Regions from separate parts of the Labrenzia sp. PHM005 genome, predicted to be linked through region 3. Evidence: predicted binding sites of a transcription regulator. Region 3 holds the regulator's gene; each other region holds the start of a gene.
The links. Region 3 encodes PhoB, which activates phosphate uptake and scavenging genes when phosphate is short. Its sites were predicted from a motif close to TGTCATNNANCTGTCAT; they were not measured.
Positions count from the first base shown of each region.

Region 1: FJ695_RS13280 (UDP-2,3-diacylglucosamine diphosphatase) is a predicted target of PhoB. The motif match lies at 2,232-2,248, and genes of this name have one in related genera.
Region 2: FJ695_RS22185 (PhoX family phosphatase) is a predicted target of PhoB. The motif match lies at 1,755-1,771, and genes of this name have one in related genera.
Region 4: ppk2 (polyphosphate kinase 2) is a predicted target of PhoB. The motif match lies at 2,687-2,703, and genes of this name have one in related genera.

Region 1 covers NZ_CP041191.1:2,959,756-2,963,872, reverse strand. The annotation lists gene FJ695_RS13290 (threonine/serine dehydratase) at 1-218, opposite strand, end outside; gene FJ695_RS13285 (glycosyltransferase family 1 protein) at 350-1,387, opposite strand; gene FJ695_RS13280 (UDP-2,3-diacylglucosamine diphosphatase) at 1,384-2,187, opposite strand; gene FJ695_RS13275 (SDR family oxidoreductase) at 2,447-3,226, shown strand; gene FJ695_RS13270 (OmpP1/FadL family transporter) at 3,305-4,117, opposite strand, start outside.
Region 2 covers NZ_CP041191.1:4,901,283-4,905,399, forward strand. The annotation lists gene FJ695_RS22185 (PhoX family phosphatase) at 1-1,684, opposite strand, end outside; gene soxR (redox-sensitive transcriptional activator SoxR) at 1,919-2,386, opposite strand; gene FJ695_RS22195 (VOC family protein) at 2,486-2,875, shown strand; gene FJ695_RS22200 (DSD1 family PLP-dependent enzyme) at 3,037-4,117, shown strand, end outside.
Region 3 covers NZ_CP041191.1:5,639,718-5,643,834, reverse strand. The annotation lists gene pstA (phosphate ABC transporter permease PstA) at 1-105, shown strand, start outside; gene pstB (phosphate ABC transporter ATP-binding protein PstB) at 119-916, shown strand; gene phoU (phosphate signaling complex protein PhoU) at 948-1,643, shown strand; gene phoB (phosphate regulon transcriptional regulator PhoB) at 1,733-2,428, shown strand; gene FJ695_RS25485 (VWA domain-containing protein) at 2,490-4,117, opposite strand, start outside.
Region 4 covers NZ_CP041191.1:1,493,473-1,497,589, reverse strand. The annotation lists gene FJ695_RS06825 (MBL fold metallo-hydrolase) at 1-637, shown strand, start outside; gene FJ695_RS06820 (Gfo/Idh/MocA family protein) at 644-1,654, opposite strand; gene ppk2 (polyphosphate kinase 2) at 1,723-2,628, opposite strand; gene FJ695_RS06810 (TetR/AcrR family transcriptional regulator) at 2,812-3,450, shown strand; gene FJ695_RS06805 (carboxyl transferase domain-containing protein) at 3,447-4,117, shown strand, end outside.

The DNA of each region.
Region 1 (4,117 bases), 2.7 Mb from region 3:
GCACCCCGGAATTTGAACGAGCCGCTTCGTTGGAGGCATTCAGGCTTGATGAAGACACGCCCGCCAACTCTCTCATCCAAAGCTGGGTTGTTCAAAAGTGGTGTTTTGACTGCAACGCCATTGATGGCATTGGCGGCATCTAGAATGTCCTCAAAAGTGACTGCTGCGTCCTTGTAGGAGGAGGGTTCCGTTGCCGTATGTGCTGCCGTTTCCGTCATCAAAGCCACCTTGAAACTTGTCAATGGAGGAAAGGAGTACTCAGATGGCTTCGGGCTGGCAACAACAACATTGTCCCCGTGACAACACCCCCGAATCTCAATCGATCGGCAGGGTAAGTTACGTGGGCGGGCTATTCAGCGGCGTTTGCCGTGGTTGACCGGTTGATGGCTGCATTACAATTTTCAAGAAACTGCCGGCTGCTCGCCGCCCAGGTGTAGTTCAGCGCAATACTGCGGCAATGATCGCGCGGAATGTCGAGGGCCGCTTCGGCGGCTTCGGCAAGATTATCCGAGAGCACCCCGGCTCCGGTGCCACCGATCACATCGAGCGGCCCCATCACTGGATAGGCAGCCACCGGGACACCGCACGCAAGCGCTTCCAGCATGACGTTGCCAAACGTATCCGTCAGTGACGGAAAGACAAACACATCCGCATCCGAATAGTGACGGGCAAGGTCTTCGCCGGTTTTCGACCCCACAAAGAGCGTGTCGGAGTATTCCCGCCTCAAGGCTTCAAGTTGCGGACCACCGCCAACCACGACCTTTGACCCGCTTAGTTTCAGATCCAGGAAAGCCTTGATGTTTTTTTCGATCGCAACCCGGCCAACATACATGAAGACCGGCCCCGGTAGATCCGCCGGGAGGACTGAGCCGTCGTAGGGCTTAAACAGGTTCTCATCGACCCCTCGCGACCAGCGCATCAAGTTACTAAAGCCACGATCTCTCAGATCATTTTCCAAGGACTTCGTGGCCACCATGCAGCCATCGCCAGCGTTGTGAAACCGGCGCATCCAGGCATAAGACCAAGACAACGGCACAGGCATCCTGGCGGACACATATTCTGGAAAACGCGTGTGATAGCTTGTCGTGAATGGCTGGCCACGTTTCTTGGCAATACTAGCAGCCAGCAGCCCGAGCGGCCCCTCTGTGGCAATATGAAGATGCTCACAGCCAAACTCATCGATCATCCGGCGGATGGTTCCCCGATGGGTCAGAGACAGGCGGATTTCCGGATAGGTTGGACAAGGCAACGTCCGGAAGGATTGCGGGGTTAAAAACTCGACCCGAACACCGAGGGCGCTGAGTTCTTCCGCCGTCCGCTCTAATGACCGGACAACACCATTGATTTGCGGATGCCAGGCATCCGTCACAACAAGAATGGAACTCATGCGGCGACCGGAGCTTCCTGTGGTTTCGCCAACTCGGCACCGGTCTGGGCTTGTTCTACCCATCTGATCACCTCAAAGGTTCCATCATGATGTTCGGCAACCGCCGTACAGCTTTCCACCCAATCACCTGTATTGATGTAGTGGATGCCATTCACATCACGGTTCGCAGCATGGTGGATATGACCGCAAATCACGCCGTCAACGCCCTGGCGGCGTGCTTCATCACAAAGCGCATCTTCGAACCGCCCAATGAAACTGACGGCATTCTTGACCTTCAGTTTAGCCCAAGCAGACAGAGACCAGTAGGTCAGCCCCAACCGCCGCCTTATGGTATTCATGACCGTATTCACAGCGAGCGCGGTGACATAAGCCTTGTCACCAAAAAAGGCGAGCCATTTGGCGTGCCGGATCACCACATCGAACTGATCGCCATGGATAACCAGATACTGTTTTTTATCGGCAGTCTCGTGAATGATACTGTCGGTGACTTCGACGCCGCCGAAATGCGTGCCTAGAAAATTCCGCAGGAACTCGTCGTGATTGCCGGGGATATAGACGATACGAGAACCCTTGCGGCCCTTGCGCAGGATCTTTTGAACCACATCGTTGTGGAGCTGGGGCCAGTACCAAGACCGTTTCAGACGCCAGCCGTCCGCAATATCGCCGACCAGGTAAACGGTCTCTGCATCGTTGTCTTTCAAAAAGTCCAGAAGCAGCTCAGCTTGGCACCCCCTGGTTCCCAAGTGAACGTCTGAAATAAACAAGGCCCTGTAATGCCGCGATGCCTCTGAAGTGGACATTTCACGTCTCCATGATCCATTGGACCGCTATAGACGCGATTCAGGTTGCACTATTATGACAAGCAGCCTTTTGCCGCCGCGAACGCAGCGTTTTCTTAGTCCCTTCCGCAGAAAGCCGCAGTCAGAAAAACCAGCGTTTGCTAACTTCTTGACCAGCTAAGTGATCAACATCTTGCAACTATTCCCAAAAGGATGGCGGCAGCTATCCAGTTTCCCTAGTATCCGGCAGTGATTTGAAAATGCTTGGGGAGACCAGCAGATGGATTTGGGATTGCGCGGCAAATCGGCGATCGTTTGCGCTTCGAGCCGGGGACTGGGCCGTGGCTGCGCGGAAGCGCTTGCCGAGGCCGGGTGTAATTTGGTGATCAACGGACGGGATCAAGCGGCTCTAGAGGCCACGCGGGTCCATTTGGCCGAACAGTTTCAGGTTAATGTGACAGCAGTTGCAGCTGACGTCTCGACCCCGGAGGGACAAGCTGCGCTTCTGGATGTTTGCCCCCAGCCAGACATTCTGGTGAACAACAATGGCGGCCCGCCCCGAAAAGACTACACGGAACTGGACCGCGACGCCTTGCTCGGTGGTGTTGTCCAGAACTTCGTCACCCCAATCGAGCTTATTCAGGCGGTAACCCCGGGCATGAAAGAGCGCGGTTTTGGGCGGATCGTCAACATCACCTCCCTCTCGGTCAAAATGCCGATTGAAGGCCTTGACCTTTCAAGCGGCGCCCGGGCAGGCCTGACTGCATTCCTAGCCGGTGTCTGTCGGCAACTCGCCCCTTATGGCGTGACTGTGAACAACCTGCTTCCCGGCAAGATGGATACGGACCGGTTGAAGGGCGGCTTTGAAAGAACAGCGCAACAAGCTGGAATAAGTATTGAAGCTGTGCGGGAATCCCAGGCGGCCGAGATTCCGGCTCGGCGGTTCGGCAACTCAGAAGAATTTGGCCAAACCTGTGCTTTCCTATGTTCTCAATATGGAGGCTACATCACAGGTCAAAACATCCTGATGGACGGAGGCCTTTACCCGGCAGCATTCTGAACAGATGAGCTCGTTGGGTTAAACAAAAAAGCCGGTCTGCACAGCAGACCGGCTGAGTTGTAAAGCTGTCCAATCCGATCAGAACTTGACGCGGAGAGACGCAGTCAAAATGTCGACGGCAGAGTCGACTGATCCTGTCAGGGATCCCTTTGAGGCGCTGTAATCCTGATGGCCTGGCGTCAGGTTCAAGTCAGTATCGGCGCCGAAAATGTGTGTGTAACCCACGTCGAACGAGACATGTTTGTTGTAGGTGTAAGACGCACCCGCGCTCAGCCACAGACGGTCGTTGTCTGGAAGGCGTGCAGACCGGATTTCCGTATCGATCGGCGACCATTCGTAGGCAGCACCAGCCCGAAGCGTGAGTTTGTCGTTAAAGTCGTATTCACCGCCGAGAGCAACGAAGAAACCGTCATCATAATTGAACGGCAACGTCGTCACAGTTGCACCTGTTGCGGTCGATTCAAGGCGTGGCTGCTTCAAACGGCTCCAGTTGGTCCACTCAAAGGTACCAAGAACCCGAATGTCATCCGTAATGCTCTGTTTTGCGGACACGGTGATCATGTCTGGTGTAGAGAGAACAGTTTTCACGCCGAGCGTCTGGGACACAAACGGATTTGTCGGGCTTGGCGCCACAATGGTTCCGTCGATATCTGTAAAGATCGCGGACCGGTAACCAATACCAATTTCTGTTTTGGCGGTCGGCCTAAAGGAAACACCGGCGGTTACACCAAAGCCTGTGCCATCACCATCCAACTGCTGACCAGGGATCAAAGAAGCGCCAGGAATGGTCGGAGAAGCAGATGCATTGGTAAGCCGGATATCGGCATATTGTATTTGTGCCCCGACACCTACAGACCACATTTCGTTGATCTTATAGCTGGCAACTGGGTT
Region 2 (4,117 bases), 740 kb from region 3:
TGTTGCCCATACCGGCGAAATCGCCTTCGTTTTTGTAGTTGCCGTCCGTCTGGATCCACAAAAGGCCCGACGTATCGAACATCATGCCGTCCGGCGAGTTGAACATGTTGCCGGCGTTGACGTTGGACGAGCCTGCATAGGCACTGTCACCGTGAACCTCCGGGTTGCCGGCCATAACATAGAGATCCCACTTGAAGGCACTTGCCGCATGGTCGTCATTGGCCGGGTACCAGCGGACGATTTGGCCGTAGTTGTTCTTCTCGCGCGGGTTCGGGCCGTTGACGGCGGTGTCGTCGCCACCGGCGTTCGGTTTGACGCCGCGGTTCTTGTTGTTGGTCAGCGCGCAGTAGGCTTCAACAGACACCGGGTTCACAGCTACCCATTCCGGACGGTCCATGGTGGTTGCGCCAACTTTGGACGCTGCCATGCGGGAGAAGATGCAGATCTCTTCCTTGCTCATGCCAGTTGCTTCCGGAGTGAGAGCCACCCATTCACCGTTGCCGTCGTCAGCGAACTTGGCAACATAAAGCTGACCGTCGTCCAGAAGACCGTCGGTTGGGGCACCTGGCGTATAGGTGCCATTGGAGACGAATTTATACAGGAATTCGCCGCGCTCATCGTCACCCATGTAAACAACAACCTGGCCGCTCGGCGCGAGCGTACAAGCGGCGTTTTCGTGCTTGAAACGGCCGAGAGCTGTGCGTTTGACCGGCGTTGAACTCGGGTTGGTCGGATCAATCTCAACGATGTAGCCCGCGCGGCGCGGCTCGTTGACGTTTTTGGAAATGTCGAACCGCGCGTCGAATTTTTCATAGCTGTAGCGGCTCTCGTTGGAGATCCCGTAGCGCTTGTAATCGTGCGGGCGCTCGAAGGTATCATCGGTGGACCCGAAATAGCCGTTAAAGTTTTCTTCGCAGGTCAGATATGTGCCCCACGGGGTCTTGCCGGCACCACAGTTGTTGAAGGTGCCGAGAGATTTGGTGCCGGTTGGGTCGGCGTCGGTCTTCAGAAGGTCATGACCGGCCGCAGGACCGGAAATCCGCATTTCCGTGTTATGGGTGATGCGGCGGTTGAACGGGCTGTCGACGACCACTTTCCAGCCGGCCGCCCCTTCTTCAACTTCCATCACGGTCACGCCCTGGAAGTTCTGCAGCATCTTAACGTCGTCAGCCGACCGCGGTTTGCCGTCTCCGGTGTGCGGCAGGTTGATCTTCGGGTTCACATATTCGCTGTTGACGGCAATCACTTGCTTGTCGCCAACAACAAACAGCTCCATGCCGTCAGTGTTTTCGCCGAAGACACGATCAGAAGAGGCGACCGGAACACCCGTCTCGCTGTCAAAATCAGCGGCGTCTGAGAACAGCTTATCGCCCCATTTCACCAAGATGTCCCAGGTATACCCTTCCGGAACATGCACGGTCGCATCGGTGGCAATGCCAACCGGAGAGAAGGCAAACCGGCCGGATGCCGCCTGAGCTTGTACAGATGTGGACGTCATCAAGCTGGCACCGGTGCCAAGGCCCATAACAGCCGCACCGGAACCAAAGGCAACCAGACCGCCAAGGAAACCGCGGCGCGACAGGCCCGCTTCAACAACACGGTCAAATTCGGTGATTTCTTCGGCCGGACGAACCAGCTCGTCCCACTCGTCCCAGGACAATTCGTCTTTGTTGATATCGGTCATAATTGCTCTCCAGAAGGATGGCTACTTAGATACGCTCATATGTGAGGTAAACAGCGATACCGAAAACAGCGTGACGCTAGCATGACAACAACGTCAAAGTTGCCCTGTTCAGCCACGGGATAAACTTGCTTTTGATCGTCGCCGAACGAACGAGTTTGGCCGCTCCCCTTAATACACCGCTGTCTCCTTACTTTTGGGCGGCAGACCGGGTTTTCAAATTAATTTTCAGAAAGGTCAGCCCTCGTCCGGCAGATCGGGAACATCTCCCAAAAGATAGCGCGGGCCCCGCCCGTGGCGGCTGGCCGCATCGCCGGCGTTGTAGAGCTTGCATTTCTGCATCGACAGGCAACCGCAGCCAATACAGCCATCCAGTTTTTCCCGAAGAGCCATCAATCCCTCGATCTTTCGATCAAGATGCGCCCTAAAGCCCCTACTGATTTTGGTCCAGTCCGACTTTGTCGGCGCTCGGCCGTCTGGTAATTTCTGAAGTTGTTCGGCAATCTCGGTGATGGAAAATCCGAATTCCTGCGCCACCAACACAAAGGAGAGGCGCCTTAAATCTGCACGCAAAAAGCGCCTCTGGCCGCCTTTGTTGCGCACGGAGGTGACCAAGCCTTTTGTCTCGTAAAAGCGGATCGCCGACACCGACACCCCCGTCCGCTCGGCCAGCTCCCCGATTGACAATAAATCCGTGCCTTTCACAAGCACCTCCAAAAAATGATGTTTCAGCCCTTGACCTCAACTTAACTTGAGGAATTATCTCTGGTGTCCAACACAAGTCAAATCTTGAAAGGACACACAATGTCAGGCGCATTTTTGGAACATGTGAACGTCACCGTGAGTGATCCAGAGGCCACAGCAAAACGGCTGAATGACTGGTTCGGCTGGGAGATCCGCTGGAAGGGTGATAGCTTGGGCGGCGGCACCACCTACCATATCGGCAATGATACCAGTTATATCGCCGCCTATACGCCGCCAAAGAAGACCGAAGCTCTGCAAGGTGAGAGCTACGGTATCCGCGGTGGTCTCAATCACATTGCGGTCGTTGTCGACGATCTGGACGCGACGGAAGAGCTAATAAATGCCGGTGGCTATCAGACCAAGAACCACGCCGACTACGAGCCTGGCCGCCGGTTTTACTTCGACGATGACGACGGCATCGAGTTCGAAGTGGTCAGTTATTCGGACTAACGAACGCTCCGAGCCGAACCGGTATCAGATGCCAGAAAAACTGCCCCGTCTCCCAAGAGTTTTGAGAGGCGGGGGCGGTCTGGCGAACCCTCGATTTGGCAATAGGAAAATGATCTGCTGGCGTTTACGGTGTGTCCGGAATCACGAAGGACGGACCCGGAATGACAATTTCAGACTCTCGATTTGATGCACTCGAAACCCCATCGCTGATAGTTGATGAACAGCGAATGACACGAAACATCCGTCGCTTAGCAGATCACATCAAAATCAAAGGCGGCACGCTCCGGCCGCATTTGAAGACGGTCAAGTCGAAGGAGATTGCCAAGCGGCTTTTGACGGATGGAACAGGTCCAGCAACGGTCTCGACCCTCGCAGAAGCTGAAGTGTTTGCCGAAATGGGCGTGCGCGACATCACCTATGCGGTTGGTATCACGCCGCAAAAGCTAGACCGGGTGGCAGCAATCCAGACCCGCGGCTGCGATCTTTCCGTCATCCTCGACAGTGTGGCCCAGGCACAAGCCGTGGCGGATGCCTCCGAACGGCTTGGCCAAAAAATTCCTGCCCTGATCGAAATTGATTGTGATGGCCATCGCAGTGGTGTTGCCCCCGAAGATCCTGTTTTGCTCGAAATCGGCAAGATCCTGGCGGATAGCGCGGAGTTGCGCGGTGTGTTGACCCATGCCGGGGAAAGCTATGAGGTATCGGGCAAAAAAGCTCATGCGGACTTCGCCGAAATGGAACGCAGGGGCGCAACGCGGGCAGCCGATCGGCTGCGTGCCGCCGAACTGCCCTGCCCGGTCGTCAGCATTGGTTCCACCCCAACAGCGCATGCCGTTCAAAATCTCGAGGGCGTAACGGAAGTCCGCGCCGGTGTTTATGTCTTCTTTGACCTGGTGCAGGCCGGGATCGGTGTCTGTGACGTTGATGACATCGCCCTGTCCGTTCTGACAACCGTGCTGGGGCATCAGCGCGACAAGGGCTGGATCATCACTGATGCCGGTTGGATGGCCATGTCCCGGGATCGCGGCACGGCGGCACAAGAGGCCGATCAGGGCTATGGTCTTGTCTGCGATGAAACTGGCAAGGTTCTACCAGACCTAATCGTGATCAAGGCCAATCAGGAACACGGGATCATTGCCCTTCGGCCTGGAAGCACAACTCCCCTGCCCGATCTGCCACTTGGAACCCGGCTTCGCATTCTTCCCAATCACGCCTGTGCGACTGCCGCACAATATGGCGCCT
Region 3 (4,117 bases):
TTCTACGAAAAAGCCTGGGGCGGCATTATCGTCTTGCTGCTGTTCCTTCTGACAATGAACTTTATTGCCATTATCCTGCGCCGCAGGTTTGAGCGCCGCTGGTAAGGAGGCGAGACCTATGAATGATATGCCGCAAATCGAACAGGCAGCCGACATGACCGACAGCAAGATTTCAGCGAAAAAGGTCCAGGTCTATTATGGCGATACCCATGCCATCAAAGATGTGGACCTGGAAATCCAGCCTCGATCAGTGACCGCCTTTATTGGCCCGTCAGGTTGTGGCAAGTCGACTTTCTTGCGCACCATCAACCGGATGAACGACACGATCGACATCTGCCGCGTTGAAGGCTCCATCAAGATTGATGGCGAAGACATCTACGATCCAAAGGTCGATCCGGTGCAGCTGCGCGCCAAGGTTGGAATGGTGTTTCAGAAGCCGAACCCGTTCCCGAAATCGATCTACGACAACATCGCCTATGGTCCGCGGATCCATGGACTGGCCCGAAACCGGGATGAGCTCGATGAGATCGTCAGCTCTAGCCTGCAAAAGGCCGGGCTTTGGAATGAGGTCAAGGACCGTTTAAACGAGCCGGGCACCGGCATGTCCGGCGGTCAGCAGCAGCGGCTGTGCATTGCGCGCGCGATTGCGGTGAGCCCGGAAGTCATCCTGATGGATGAGCCCTGCTCGGCACTTGATCCGATCGCGACGGCGAAGGTTGAGGAGCTGATCGATGAGCTGCGGGAAAACTATACGATTGTTATCGTGACCCACTCCATGCAGCAGGCCGCCCGCGTATCCCAGCGCACTGCGTTTTTCCATCTCGGCGTTCTGGTTGAGGAAGGTCCAACACAGGACATCTTCACCAATCCGTCGGACAAACGCACTCAAGATTACATCACCGGCCGCTTCGGCTGACCGGGTTGCACAAGTTTCGAAAGGGCACAGGATGTCTGAACACATAGTCACGGCCTATGATGACGAATTGAACGCCATGGCCGGCCGGATTGCCGAAATGGGCGGGCTTGCAGAAAAAGCGTTTGCCGATGCAGTCTCAGCTTTGGTTTCCGGAGATACCGACTTGGCCAGGAAAGTGGTTTCCGAAGATGCCCGGTTGGATTCCCTGCATCAGGACGTTGAAGAAGATCTGATTGCCATGATCGTGCGGCGTCAGCCGATGGGGCAGGACTTGCGCGAAATCACCGCGGCAAGCCGAATTGCCCATGATCTGGAACGCGTTGGCGATCTTGCCAAAAACGTCGCAAAACGTGCAATCGCCATTGATAGCGATCTTCAGAGTAAGAAGCTGGCAATCGGTGTTGAGCACATGACGGAATTGGCGCTGAGCCAACTGAAGAAGGTGCTCGATGCCTACACCCGGCGCGACGCTGAGGCGGCGCGTCAGGTTCAGGAAGCCGATGCCGAAGTCGATGCGATCTATACGTCGCTGTTTCGCGAACTGCTCACCTACATGATGGAAGACCCGCGGGTCATCACCGAATGCGTCCATCTCCTGTTCTGCGCAAAGAACATTGAGCGCATCGGTGATCATGCCACCAACATTGCCGAAAACGTCTACTTCATGGTGACAGGTGAGCGTTTGCCGGAAGAGCGGACCAAGATTGACGAAACTGGAGCCGTTTAACGGTTGAAGCGGGGTGGCCTTTAGGTGGCTGCACTGCAGAAGTTGAGGCCGGCGTAAAGCGCCGGCTGGTGGAATTGGAGCGAGAATTCATGCCGAAGGTGCTCATCGTCGAAGACGAAGAACCGCTAAGCCTTCTGTTGCGATACAATCTGGAAGCTGAAGGTTATGCCGTGGAGACTTGTGTCCGCGGTGATGAAGCAGAAATCCGCCTGCGCGAAAGCCAGCCCGATCTCCTGTTGCTGGATTGGATGCTGCCGGGTCTTTCCGGCATCGAGCTGTGTCGGCGGCTGCGCGCCCGTGAAGATACTGAACGTCTGCCGGTCATCATGCTGACGGCACGTGGGGAAGAAGCCGAGCGCATCCGAGGGCTTTCAACAGGCGCTGATGACTACGTCGTCAAACCGTTTTCCGTTCCCGAGCTGATGGCCCGTGTCCGGGCGATCTTGCGCCGGGCGAGCCCGGAAGTGGTTTCTACGATGCTTCGGTCCGGCGATATTGAGCTTGACCGCGAAACACACCGGGTTCGCCGCAGCACCAAGGAAATTCACCTCGGGCCGACCGAATTCCGTCTTCTAGAGTTTTTGATGACGTCCCCCGGGCGGGTGTTCTCGCGCGAGCAGCTGCTTGATGGCGTTTGGGGCCACGATGTCTATGTGGATGAGCGGACTGTCGATGTACATGTCGGCCGGTTGCGCAAGGCGCTGAACAAGGGCAAAGCCAAGGACCCGATCCGCACCGTGCGCGGTGCGGGTTATTCCTTCAACGACCAATTTGCTGCTGCCTAAGATAATTGTAGAGGCCTGCCGGAACTTGCGGCAGGCCTCCGTCTTTTGCAGGCAATGAAACTTACTGAAGTTTCAGTACAAGCCGTTTGCCTTCGATCAGTGTCACCGGTACTTCTTGTCCGCCGACATCGAGCCTGTATTTGCCCGGCGGAAACGGAATATCGTTGGTGCCCTCAGTCAGCTTTATGACTTCCGTCCCGGCTTCATCGAAAACCTTGATGTAAAACTTCTTGCCTTCGATTTTGATGCGGCCCGGATTGATCCGCAGATCATCACCAGCTTCAACCGTGAAGTCTTTCCAGGCGGCTTTGCCGAACATGACAGTGTAGGTGCCCGGCGCTAACGGGATCGTCGTCCGGTCCCGGGTGAATTTCTCCACTTCTTCACCCGTATCCTGATCCAGGATCCGGTTAAAATAGGGCTCCGCCATACGAACCAGGGCCGGATCCAATGTCACGGTTTCGCCTTCGGTCAATTTGATGCCGCGCCAGAGTTTTTTGCCAAACCGCACGTCATAGGTACCAGGCGGGAGGGGAAGTTCGTCATTTGACTTCGTCAGCTTCAGCAAAGCCTGACCGGTCGCCGGATCCAGAACATCATGGAAGTAAGGGTTTTTGATTTTCAGGCGGCCCGGATTCAGAACAGTCGTCTCACCTTCGTTGACAACAACATTCTTCCAAAGGGCTTTGCCGAAGGCCACATCATATAGGCCTGCCAAAAGTGGGAAGTCAGCGTGATGCTTGGTGGCTTTTTCTATAATCTCCCCGGTTTCTGGATCCAGGACATCATTGAAATAGGGGCCTTCGACCCTGAGCCGGCCCGGTTCTATTGTTGTGGTTTCATCGGCTCGAACAGCAACGCTTTTCAGCCATTGGGTCTTGCCGAATTTGATGTTGTAGATCCCAGCCGGGAGAACTTTGGACGGGGTGCTATCTGTGAGCACGGCAACCTGCTCGCCCGTTTCGGCATCAACCACTTCGTTGAAATAGGGGGCGATGATTTCCAGCGTTCCTTCCTGCGCCTCGGGAAGGGTGATTGTGATCACTTCATCCTGGATTTCCGGCTCAGCGGTAGCCTCTACCGCCTCTTCCATGGTTTTCGCAAGGTCCACGGCAGAGTTGGCGTCATAGTAGGTGCCACGGGCGGCATCCGCGATGCATTGCAACTGCAGCCGCGCCTGCGGATCGACACCAAAGCCAACTGTATGGATGGTCAGATCCGTATCGGCTTCCGCTAGTTTCTTGGCAAGCAGGCAGGGATCGCCTTCGCAGGTTTCCTTGCCGTCTGAGACGAGAACGATGGCCCGCTTGCCGTTTTCCGGTTTCAGGTCGTCGGCGGCCAATCCAAGAACATGGGTAATGGGCGTATAGCCTTGGGCTTTTAGACCATCCGATGTGTTCACCACACCGGCGCGAACATCTGGCGCGCGGCCGAAAGGAACCAGCATCTGTGTGTCAGTGCAATTGTGTTTGCTGCGGTGGTGCTGGTGTCCATAGGCGCGAAAGGACAGCCGCACGCTGTCAGGGATCTGACCGACGAGGTTTCGCACGGCATTCTTGGCAGCATTGATTTTGACAGTACCGTCGGTGAGGTGGCCGTTCATACTGCCGGAGGCATCCAGGATAAGGGCAACACTTCGGTCTTCCGCAAGTGCTGATGAAGCGGAGAGGGCAAGTGTGGCGGCAAGGC
Region 4 (4,117 bases), 2.0 Mb from region 3:
ATCCGGTGACTGGCTGAAAGCGCGGTTTCCAGATACCGGCCATGTCACCGACGCCGGCACCGCACTCGTCAGCGCGTCCAGCGAAATTACCGATATCATCCTCACCCATATGCATGCCGACCACATTGGTGGTCTGATTTCCAACGGCCAGAGCTTGTTTCCAAACGCAAAATTGCATCTCCAAGAGAGTGAATGGGCATTCTGGACAAATGACGATCTGGCCAGCACGGTGCCGGAGGACCAAAAACCTATTGTGGAGCTAATCCAATCACTGGCGCGCCCGATGTCCCCGCAAGTTGAACTGCATACCGGCGACAGTGATCTTGGCGAGGGGATACACCTGTCCTTCGCGCCGGGTCACACGCCCGGCCATCAAATCGTTCATGTCGCCAGCGGAGGCAAGCAGGCGTTTTTGTTGGGCGATGCACTTGTGTCCGGAACCTTGCAGTTCGCCAATCCAGAAGTGCGCTATGCCTTGGACAGCGCTCCTGAGACCGCCGCGCAAACACGCAAAACCCTTTTTGAAAAACTGGCTGCGGATCAAATCCCGTTTGCGGCAACGCATCTGGACACCACCAGCTTCGGTGTTTTGCAGGCACGTGCCGGCGGCGGCTATTCATTTGAGCCGATAGCCTAGCGGCAATCAGCCAACGCTAACCCAGCCACCAGATTCGGCGGATTTGAACAGAGCATCCAGAATCGCCATGTTCTGAATGGCATCCTCAACCCCATAGGGCAGGCCTTCTTCACCCAGAATGGCCCGCCCGAAAACATCGGCCATCTCGCTGTATTGATTGCAAGGTGCGAAAGTTTCGGTTTCTGCCGATTGACCCCCAAGCAAGGACCCATCGTCCAGACGCAGCGACACCTCCCCGCCAAGCGGCGCATTAAACGGAATGACGAGTTCCAACCGCTTTTTCGTACCGACCAATTGGAGGCGCTGATAAGCCGTCAACTGGGTCGAGACCGTGAAGTTGAGCTGGCGCCCCTGACCGAAATCCAGCATCGCGCTGGTTATGCGGTCGGTTCCAAATTCCGGATCCCGGTCAATCAGGGAGACAACCCGTTGCGGCTCGGCATCAAAGAAATACCGGCCGGCCAGCATGGTGTAACAGCCGATATCTAGCAGTGCACCACCGCCGATCTCAGCGTTGTTGCGGATATTTCCCGGGTCATCGTTGAAATAGCTGAAGAACGCCTGGATCGCTTTTAATTCCCCCAGCTGCTCAGATCGAACAATCTCACGCGCGCGGATCCACTGCGGATGCGCCCGGACCATGAAAGCTTCGGCAATCAACCGGTCATCAGACCGGGAAAGCAACTGCCTTGCCTCCTCCGCGTTGAGAGCAATCGGTTTTTCGCACAAAACATGTTTCCCGGCTGCAGCGGCCTGCAGCGTCAGCGGTACATGCATGTGATTTGGCAGGGGATTATAAATGGCATCGATGTCCGGATCGGCCAACAGGTCTTCGTAGGACCCATAGGCCTTTTCAATCCCGAGCTGTCCAGCGACCTCCTGTGCCCGTTCCAGCCCGCGTGAGGCAATGGCAGCGACAATGCCGGTCTCGGAGCCTTGAATGCCAGGCAGAACCTTTTCCCGGCCGATTTTTGCAGTCGACAGGACGCCCCACCGGATTTTCTTAGTTGCGCTCATGATTGCCTCCTATCGTTAAATGAAAATCCCGGCCGATGGCCGGGATCTCGTTTTGTGTATGAACACAATCAGTATTTTTCGGGCACGTAAAGATGCTCTGGCAAAACTTTGCGCTCGTAGTCCGGCTTAAATCGCCGCTCGGGCAATGTGATTGGATCGTGCGGGACCTCGTCATACGGCATGACGGAGAGAAGATGGTTGATGCAGTTGAGCCGCGCCTGCTTCTTGTCATTGCCTTCAACGATAAACCAGGGCGCTTCGGGAATGTTGGTCCGCTCAAAGGTCTCTTCCTTGGCCTTTGTATAATCTTCCCAACGGACCCGGGATTCCAGATCCATCGGCGACAGCTTCCATTGTTTGAGCGGGTCATGAACCCTCATTAAAAAGCGCAACTGTTGTTCTTCGTCGGTGATGGAGAACCAATATTTGATCAACCGGATGCCGGAGCGCACCAGCATGCGTTCAAATTCGGGCACATCGTTGAAAAATTCTTCGACCTCATCGTCAGAAGCAAAACCCATCACCCGCTCGACGCCAGAACGGTTGTACCAGGAGCGGTCAAAGAGCACGATTTCGCCAGCTGCCGGCAGATGCGGCACATAACGCTGGAAATACCACTGGCTCTTTTCCCGGTCGGACGGTGCCGGCAGAGCAACCACACGGCAAACACGCGGGTTTAGCCGCTGAGTAATACGTTTGATCACGCCGCCCTTGCCGGCCGCATCCCGACCTTCAAAGATGACGACAATCTTTTCACCACTGTCCTGCACCCAGTCTTGCAACTTGACCAGCTCTGCCTGGAGCATCAGCAATTCATGAAAGTAAGTTCGCCGGTCGAGCGGGGATTTGTGTTTTTTGTCAGCAATGAATTGAAGATCCTTAGCGATCAGGAAATCATCGATTTCCATCTCCAGCTCTTCATCCATGCTGTCAGCCCACTCATTCTCCACCCAAGTCTTAGCGTCCTTCATCATCCGCTTGTCCTTACTTGCTGATCAATACTCACTCACATGCACTGAGAGCCCAAATTCCATGACAGGAGTTTGACACTAAAGGCAGCAGAATCCGGTCCGCAATGCGCTGGCTCAAAACCTAGGGCTCAAATTTGACTTGTAAATGAATGAACGTTCATTTACTTTGCTTGGTAAGAGGAGTTGATGATGGGATTGAGTGCGCGCGCACAGCCGCGGCAAAAGGGGCTGGAAACAGCCGAAAAGGTCCGGAAGACAGCACTTCGGCTGTTCGCCGCCTCCGGCTATGCGGCCGTTTCCATGCGTGACATTGCCGCCCAAGTCGGTGTTCAGCCCGGCGCGCTCTACAATCACTTCCCGACCAAGCAAGACATCCTGAAAGATCTGATGCTGACCCATATGGCCGACCTCATGGCCGAGTGGGAAAACGCCGGCTTTCCGGACGGGATGGATCCGATCGAGCGTTTCGTGCGCTTCCACATTCGCTACCACTTGGAGCGGGCCGACGAGGTTTTCATCGCATACATGGAATTGCGCAGCCTCGACCCGGAAAACTTCGAGGTGATCGAGACCGAGCGGCGGCGCTATGAAGAGATCCTCACCGGCATTTTGACCGAGGGTGCCGCAAACGGCCGCTATCAGGTGGACGACGCCAAGGTCGCAACCCGGGCCATCATTGCCATGCTGACCGGCATACCGGCTTGGTATCGTTCTGGCGGCGGCCTGTCGAAAGACGACATCGAAACGCTTTACTTGAAGATGGTGCAAAAGACCATTGCCCCGGAAACCGGGGAGATTTCACCCAACGGAGACCGGATGACATGAGCATCCTCAAATCGAGCTTATCGCCCAAAAGCGCAGACTTCACGGCCAACAAGGCAGCCCATGAAGATGCCATGGCGCAAATCAAGGACGCTGCACAGACCGCCCTGGACGGCGGCGGCGAAACAGCTCGCCAGCGTCACGTCTCCCGCGGCAAAATCCTGCCGCGTGAACGGGTTTCGCGCTTGCTTGATCCGGGTTCTCCGTTCCTGGAAGTCGGTATGCTGGCTGCCCATGAGATGTACGACGGCGCGGCCCCATCTGCCGGTATGATCGCAGGCATTGGCCGGGTTGAAGGGCAGGAAGTCATGATCCTGGCCAATGACGCGACCGTCAAAGGCGGCACCTATTATCCGTTGTCCGTCAAAAAACACCTCCGTGCCCAGGAAATCGCCGAGCAGAACAATCTGCCGTGCGTCTATCTGGTCGACAGCGGCGGCGCCAACCTGCCGAACCAGGACGAGGTCTTCCCGGATCGCGACCACTTCGGCCGGATCTTCTTCAATCAGGCCAACATGTCCTCCAAGGGCATTGCCCAGATCGCGGTTGTCATGGGGTCGTGCACCGCGGGCGGTGCCTATGTCCCAGCGATGTCGGACGAGACGATCATCGTCAAGAACCAGGGCACGATCTTCCTCGCAGGACCTCCTTTGGTGAAGGCTGCAACGGG